Regions from separate parts of the Fictibacillus sp. 7GRE50 genome, predicted to be linked through region 1. Evidence: predicted binding sites of a transcription regulator. Region 1 holds the regulator's gene; the other holds the start of a gene.
What was found. Region 1 encodes Rex, which represses fermentation and respiration genes when NADH is low (regulators of the CRP and FNR family bind a similar motif). Its sites were predicted from a motif close to TTGTGAAATATTTCACAA; they were not measured.

Region 1 (4,103 bases):
TTTTGCTCTAGATAGCTAGAATAGTTACCTGTGAAACGGTACGATCGTTTTCTCGAAACCTCATAAACGGTCGTTACGATCTTATCGAGGAAATACCGGTCATGGGAGACGATCAAGATGCCGCCGGGATAACTCTGCAAATATTGCTCGAGCCACGTTAATGTTTTGATGTCTAAATGGTTTGTCGGCTCATCGAGAATAAGTAGATCGGGTTTTGTTAAAAGAAGCTTCGCGAGTGCGAGTCTCGTTTTTTGCCCGCCACTTAATGTGTTGATCTTCGTATCGCGATCAAAATCGGCAAACTGAAAGCCATGAAGCACCGTACGAATTTCCGCTTCATATTGATAGCCGCCTTCGTCTTTAAATGTAACTTGCAGCGCATCATAGTCTTTTAAGAGACGCTCATACTCTGCTTCATTCGCAATCACTTCTGAATCGCCCATGCGCGCTTCCATCTCACGCAGCTTTTTCTCTTTTTTACGAAGGTCGTCAAACACAGAGAGCATCTCATTCCAGATCGATTCATCCGAATCTAGCCCCGCATCTTGTGCAAGATAACCAGTCTTCACGTCTTTTGGAATCATGACATGACCAGAATCATAGGAATACTCACCAGTAATCACCCGAAGCAGCGTAGATTTACCCGCACCGTTCCGCCCAACAAGCGCAATCCGCTCGCCCTTTTGAACCTCTAGTTTTATATTCGATAAAATAACGTCCGCGCCAAAAGACTTCGTAACGTCCTGAACTTGTAAAATAATCATTGTAATTTCACCTCTGAAAACGGGTGGTTTTATTATATGGCTTCCTAAAATGATTGGAATTATTGCTTAATTGTAAAGTTGATTGGAGTGCAAGGTGCGAGACTCCTGCGGGACAGGTGGGCAGGTGAGACACTTATACGTGAAACGTACGAATGTGGCTCACCGCCTGCCCCGCGGAAAGCGAAGCACCTGGAGCGGAAATCAACTACTTTCAACAATCATGTATCAGCCTTAATACAAATAACCCTGTCTAACTAGTAGTGTAGCGTAGTTTGGAGATTCGCGCCAACAAAGGGAATGTTCAACATTTTGCAATAATTACAAGTAAAATCTTAACGACAATAAAAGCGGTTTCGTGTATATTCATCATGAGGAGGGGTTTTATGACAGAGTTTACCCATTTTAACGAAGAAGGCCGTGCGCGCATGGTTGATATTTCGGAAAAAGAAACATCTCACCGAACAGCCGTAGCGGTAAGCGGGGTAACGGTTTCTGAAGAAGTCTTCCTTAAGATCAAAGAAAACGGATTTAAAAAAGGGGACGTTCTAGCCGTCGCACAGATCGCTGGAATCATGGCTGCCAAAAAGACCTCTGACTGGATTCCGATGTGTCACCCGTTATCACTGACTGGCGTTGATCTGTCTTTTTCATGGGATGAATTGGCGGACAGCATGTATAAATTAAACATTCAAGTCGAAGTGAAAACGAAAGGCAGCACCGGTGTTGAGATGGAGGCGTTAACAGCGGCTTCTGCAGCAGCGTTAACCGTCTATGATATGTGTAAAGCAGCGGATAAGGGAATGGTGATCGGGCCTACATACCTCCACTCAAAAACAGGAGGCAAGAATGGGGACTTTCTACGTTCTTCAAGCCCTGACAAAATATGATACAATAGGAATAGATAAGCTTTCTACACTTGGAGGGCTCCAAATATGAATCAAGATCAGTTAAAAATACCACACGCAACAGCAAAACGGCTGCCCTTGTATTATCGTTTTTTGAAAAACTTATCATCTTCCGGTAAACAAAGGGTGTCTTCTGCTGAATTAAGCGAAGCCGTTAAAGTAGATTCTGCGACGATCCGCAGAGATTTTTCTTATTTCGGCGCATTAGGCAAAAAGGGTTATGGCTACAATGTTAATTATCTGCTGTCGTTCTTCGCAAAAACGTTGAACCAGGATGAAACGACTACCGTAGCGTTAATCGGAGTAGGTAACTTAGGCACTGCCTTTTTACATTACAATTTCACCAAAAATAACAATACCAAAATAGAAGTCGCATTTGATGTAGACCAGGCTAAAATCGGCAGCGAAATTGCTGGAGTTCCGATTTATCACACAGAAGACATCGAGCAAGAGCTGAAGAACCGAGGTATTGATGTTGCGATCTTGACTGTTCCAGTCGGAGCGGCTCAACCGATCGCAGATCAGTTAGAGCGCGCAGGTGTAACAGGCATCTTGAACTTCACACCCGCACGATTGACCGTCTCACCAGAGATTCGTGTTCATCACATCGATTTAGCTGTTGAATTGCAATCACTTGTTTATTTTATGAAGAACTATTCTTAAACCAAGGAGGTAATCGTTATGTTAGGACCAGGAAGTATCGCGGTAATCGGACTTGCAGCTCTTGTTATGTTTGGACCGAAAAAGCTGCCTGAGCTAGGAAAAGCAGCAGGTAAAACGCTTCGCGAGTTCAAGAATGCAACAAAAGGCATGATGGACGAAGAAGATGACAGCAAAAAGGAACGCGAACAACTGAAGAAGTAAGGATGTTTGTCTATGACCTCTGAAAAAAATATGTCGCTATACGGTCACATTGGCGAATTACGAAAGCGCATCATGTGGGCGATCCTAGCTTTCTTCGTATTCTTGATCGCTGGATTTTTCTTAGCCAAGCCCGTGATTGTATATCTGCAAAGTGATCCAATTGCAAAGAACATTCAGATGAACGCTTTTCATCTAACCGATCCACTGAACGTGTACATGACGTTTGCCTTCTTTATCGGCCTCGTCCTATCCGCACCAGTGGTGTTGTACCAACTCTGGGCATTCATCAGCCCGGGGCTTTATGAGAACGAACGAAAAGTAACGCTCATGTACATCCCGATCGCATTCATGCTCTTCTTAACGGGACTCGCATTTTCGTACTTTATTCTTTTCCCTTTCGTTGTCAGCTTCATGGGAAATGTCGCCGTGGCACTTAGTGTAGAAGGCGAATACGGAATTCAGGAATACTTCTCATTCCTATTCAACATCACACTGCCGTTCGGACTGTTGTTCCAGTTCCCGGTCTTGATCATGTTTCTGACTCGACTCGGAATCGTAACACCTGATCTCCTCAAGAGCATACGAAAAGTAGCCTACTTTGGAATTTTAGTAGTAGCGGGATTGATTACACCGCCAGAGCTGCTGTCTCACTTAATGGTTACGTTCCCGCTGATCTTGTTATACGAAATCAGCATCATCATTTCAAAGGCAGCTTATAAAAAACGCATGAAAGCTGAAGTCGAAGCACTCGTAAAAGAACGAGAAGCACAGACAGAAGCTATTTATCATGATTAAAAAGAGGATGACTCCACGTGGGGAATCCTCTTTTTTGTGTGGTTGTTAATGTGCAGTGATTGAGAGTGGACAGTAAAAATGGGTAAGTGGACAGTAAATTTGTAAAAGTGGACAGTATTTCATCGAAAGTGGACAGTAAAACTCAAGAAGTGGACAGTATTTTCTTAAAAGTCGACAGTAAGCATCGTTTGAAGTGGCTTGCGGGCTATTCAGGTGCCAGCTAAAGTACTGAAACAGCCTTCGTTTTGGTGCTGGGTTCGATAATCTGTCGGATTCGAAGCTTAATCTGTCTTATTGGCCGTATAATCTGTCCAATCTCCAACATAATCTGTCCATTTCACCCAATAATCTGTCCAATCCCACCTCAGACCATTGGCTAACCCTACAATGCCCCACCCAAAGTGCAACACAAACAAAAAACTGCCTCCATCAGAAGCAGTTTCCCCATATTATTCCTTCTTTTTTCTTTTTAAGTGGCTGTTTAATGCGAAATAGCGGATGGCATTCGCGTAGTCGAAGGTAGCTACGATCATCGTGATAATCGTCCAGAAGCTTGTCATGCCGTACTCGCTTGCGTAATGAACGGCTAAGTACGTAAAGACGACTCCGATCCCTAGATATAAAAATGCCATAAACAGTGGTGATGTCTTCATAATAGTCCTCCAATAATCAATTGCGCTGTTTCTAGCTGTTGTTCCATTTCCTTGATTTTATCGGCAAATAATACTTGAATGATCAAAACGAGCGTGTTCATGGCAACGTGTGCCGCGATCGG
Region 2 (4,103 bases), on a different contig from region 1:
CCAAGTGACCAAAGCATCGGGGTAGTAAATTGAATCTTACCCTTATACATCGTGAACAGCCAGTTGAAAATCTTAACCCCTGTAGGAATACCTATTACCATCGTTGTAACAGAGAATACCGAGTTGACTAATGCTCCTGAACCCATCGTAAAGAAGTGATGGACCCATACCAAGAAACTGTATCCTGCGATTAAAAGCATTGACCAGATCATGGCTTTGTAACCAAATAGCGTTTTTCTAGAGAACGTAGAGATGATCTCTGAGAACATACCGAATGCCGGTAGGATTACAATATATACCTCTGGGTGACCCCATAGCCAGAAAAGGTTCGCCCAAAGCATATCCATTCCAGCACCTTGCAGAGTAAAGAAATGGCTGCCGAATAAACGGTCAAACGTCATAAGTGCTAGTGCAACTGTAAGAATCGGGAAAGCGAAAATAATGATTACCATTGTTACTAGTGAAGACCAAGTGAACATCGGCATACGGAACAATGTCATTCCCGGTGCACGCATCTTAAGAATCGTAACTAAGAAGTTAATACCCGTTAAAAGCGTACCAATACCTGCGATCTGCAGACCGAGCAGATAGTAGTTCTGTCCAGGTCCTGGACTGAGCTCGTTACTCGCAAGCGGCATGTAACTCGTCCAACCTGCTGATGGAGATCCACCAATAACGAATGAGATGTTGAACAACATCGCACCAATAAAGAACGTCCAGAAACTAACTGCGTTTAAATATGGATAAGCTACGTCACGCGCTCCGATTTGCAATGGAACAACGACGTTAATCAAACCGATCAAGAACGGCATCGCCATGAAGATAATCATGATCGTACCGTGTGTTGTAAAGATTTCGTTATAATGCTGTGAGTCGAGGAACTTAGCCTCTGGAACCGCTAGCTGTGTACGCATTAAGAGGGCATCTACCCCACCGCGGAACAGCATCAATACAGCAGCAACAATATACATGATACCAAGCTTTTTATGGTCAACCGTTGTAAGCCATTCGTCCCACAACCATTTCCACTTTTTATATTTAGTAAGATAGAACAGGATACCCACCATCGTTAATACGATGGATGCGTCAGCACCATATATCATCGGGTCGCCTGTTACGAAAAATTCATCCCATTTCATATTGAAATGCCTCCTCTGTTAATGGGCATGAGAATCCCCATGAGACTCTGATTCTGATTCTTCCAGCTTCTTCATCTCTTCTTCACGCTTTTTCTTTTCTTCCTTCGCTGCTCTTGAGTGTGGAATCTTCTCTTCATAACCTAAGCGGTCGCGAGCATCTAACGCGTATTCAGCGTTTGTAGCATGGTCTACCCAATCTAAGTGAGTAGAAGAGAATGTCATTTCTTTCACGTGACCAGGAAGCATTAGCTTGTCATACTGCCCCTTTGTAAGTTCTGGAGCATCAGCCTTGGTTTCACTCGCCCATTTTTCAAACTCTGCATTAGACATAGCCATCACATCGAACGTATGATTAGTGAATCCTTCACCTGTGAAGTTGGAGTTACGTCCTTCATACGTGCCTTGCTCGTCAGCTTGCAGATAAAGCTCTGTCTCCATGCCAGCCATCGCATATTTCTGACCGCCTAACTGAGGTACCCAGAACGATGCCATCGAATCGGCAGAAGTAAGCTTGAACAAAACAGGACGATCTTCAGGAATGTGAAGATAGTTAACTGTTTCAATATTTTGCTCTGGATAAGAAAACATCCATTTCCAGTTTACAGATGTAGCATGGATCACCAATGGTTTTTGATCTTTAGACTCCTCTGGAGGCCCTTCTAAATAGTAAATACTCTTAACCGTTGGGATCGATAATGCAATAACAATGATAATAGGAATGATTACCCAAATCGCTTCAAGAAGATGACTTCCTTCATTATCTGGATCATAGCCTTTATGGTTTTTGCGATCACGATATTTATAAACAATAAAAGCAGTAAGTGCGTAAACAACTAGTAGGATAAATAACATAAACCAGATGGAATACATGATCAGATCCCTCTGTTCTGCTCCTACAGGTCCTTTTGGATCTAAAACAATCATATCGCTGCAGCCGCTAAGCATAAATACGGCCATCAATAACCCGAATGTAAAAAACGGCTTCAACCGTCGCATCACCAGGTCCACCTTCCTTTCTCTATTTACAAGCATTTACTTTTGCCTAATAAAAAACGAACCAAGAGTGATTATAGAGCATTGTGAATTAAATCACAATGTAAAACATAGGCAAAAATTTAAATGACAAAAACCTTTGCTTTCATAGTACCAGAATCCTAATAAATGTGACTCTATCCACAACAAATGTCACGATTACTTCAAATAAAGCTCACAACTTTATCACAGTTTTGACATAGAATGTTCACGATTTTGGAAGAGACTTCTTTCATTGGTAAAGAATCATGAGCTTTTTAAAAGTTCAGTTTTTACTTTTTACCCTAAATCCCACCAACGTACACCTGCCTATGTAAATTTTTCAAATAAAAAACGACCTTGCCCATATAGACAAGATCGCTCATTTTTTATATCTTATGCACTTACTTCAACTTGATTTTCGGTGTCATTGTAAACATTTGTATCAAGCTGATTTTGCACCTTACTTGTTAATAACCCTGATGTCATCGAACCACTTACGTTAACAGCGGTACGACCCATGTCGATTAATGGCTCAACTGAGATCAATAATCCTGCTAAAGCGATAGGAAGATCCATTGCGGAAAGTACAAGTATGGCCGCGAACGTTGCTCCACCACCAACACCTGCTACACCGAACGAACTTAGTGCTACGACTACTACAAGCGTCAACAAGAACGATGGAGACAACGGATCGATTCCAACTGTCGGAGCGATCATAACGGCTAGCATCGCTGGATAAATTCCAGCACATCCGTTTTGTCCGATCGAAAGACCGAATGAACCTGAGAAGTTTGCGATTCCGTCAGGCACACCCATGCTCTTTTGCGTACGAATATTTAACGGAAGTGCTCCTGCACTCGTACGAGAAGTGAAAGCAAAGGATAGTACCGGGAAAGATTTTTTCATATAAGTAATCGGATTTAATCCTGCAAATGTTAAAAGCAATAAGTGAATGCCGAACATGATTAACAAAGCTACATATGAAGCAATAACGAACTTACCTAGCTTTGCGATTGCATCCATATCACTCAGTGCAACTGTTTTTGTCATGAGCGCGAGAACCCCATACGGAGTTAGACGCAGAATCAACGTTACTACTCGCATGATAACCGCATAAAACGCATCAACAATCTTAGCAAAAAGCTCTGCATGCTCCTCTTGCTTACGTTTTACCCCTAAATAAGCAACGCCCAGGAATGCAGCAAAGATAACTACAGCGATTGTCGAAGTCGGACGAGCTCCTGTGAAATCTAAGAATGGGTTAGCAGGTAATAATGAAAGAACCTGTTGTGGAAGCGTCAGATCTTTTACCTCTGCAAACGTACCTTCCATCTGCTCACCACGAGCCGTTTCTGCATCTCCTTGCTCGATTTGCACCGCCTCGAGATCAAAAATCGTTGAAGTTGCAATTCCGACAACAGCTGCAATTGCAGTTGTACCTATTAATATACCGATAATCAATCCACTAAGTTTTCCGATATTTCCTTTTAAGTTCAGACGCGTAAACGCTGAAAGGATTGAAATAAATACAAGTGGTACAACGATCATTTTTAAGAACGTTACATAACCGCCACCGACTAGATTGAACCAGTCAGTCGATTTAGCAGCAACCTCAGAGTCTGCTCCATATCCGTACTGAAGTCCAAGTCCGAACAAAATCCCTAGACCGAGCCCCGTAAAAACACGCTTAGAGAAAGAAACGTGCTTTTTTTGCATGTAATACAAAACACCCAATAGTATAAGCATAATTGCAATATTCGATAAAACTAAACCAGTAGTCACCTACAAGCCCCCCTTTAGTTAACTAAATTAAATTAATACAATAAAACCTATCTGTCAAGTAGGGATTACGAGCAGGATATTTTTAGCAGCCACCTCCTCAAACAAAAAATGACAAGCTTTAATAAAAGTAAGCGAGTCATTAGTGTGTTTATGCTTTAGTCACAGGTG

Region 2: qoxA (cytochrome aa3 quinol oxidase subunit II) is a predicted target of Rex. The motif match lies at 2,217-2,234, and genes of this name have one in related genera.

What each region holds. Positions count from the first base shown of each region.
Region 1 covers NZ_JACZDW010000012.1:9,351-13,453, forward strand. Annotated here, with positions in the region: gene IHV12_RS21865 (ABC-F family ATP-binding cassette domain-containing protein) at 1-764, opposite strand, end outside; gene moaC (cyclic pyranopterin monophosphate synthase MoaC) at 1,148-1,651, shown strand; gene IHV12_RS21875 (redox-sensing transcriptional repressor Rex) at 1,697-2,332, shown strand; gene IHV12_RS21880 (twin-arginine translocase TatA/TatE family subunit) at 2,351-2,533, shown strand; gene tatC (twin-arginine translocase subunit TatC) at 2,546-3,328, shown strand; gene IHV12_RS22970 (hypothetical protein) at 3,610-3,744, opposite strand; gene IHV12_RS21890 (YdiK family protein) at 3,778-3,981, opposite strand; gene IHV12_RS21895 (CPBP family intramembrane glutamic endopeptidase) at 3,978-4,103, opposite strand, start outside.
Region 2 covers NZ_JACZDW010000005.1:30,764-34,866, forward strand. Annotated here, with positions in the region: gene qoxB (cytochrome aa3 quinol oxidase subunit I) at 1-1,139, opposite strand, end outside; gene qoxA (cytochrome aa3 quinol oxidase subunit II) at 1,158-2,138, opposite strand; gene IHV12_RS18700 (L-cystine transporter) at 2,547-3,899, opposite strand.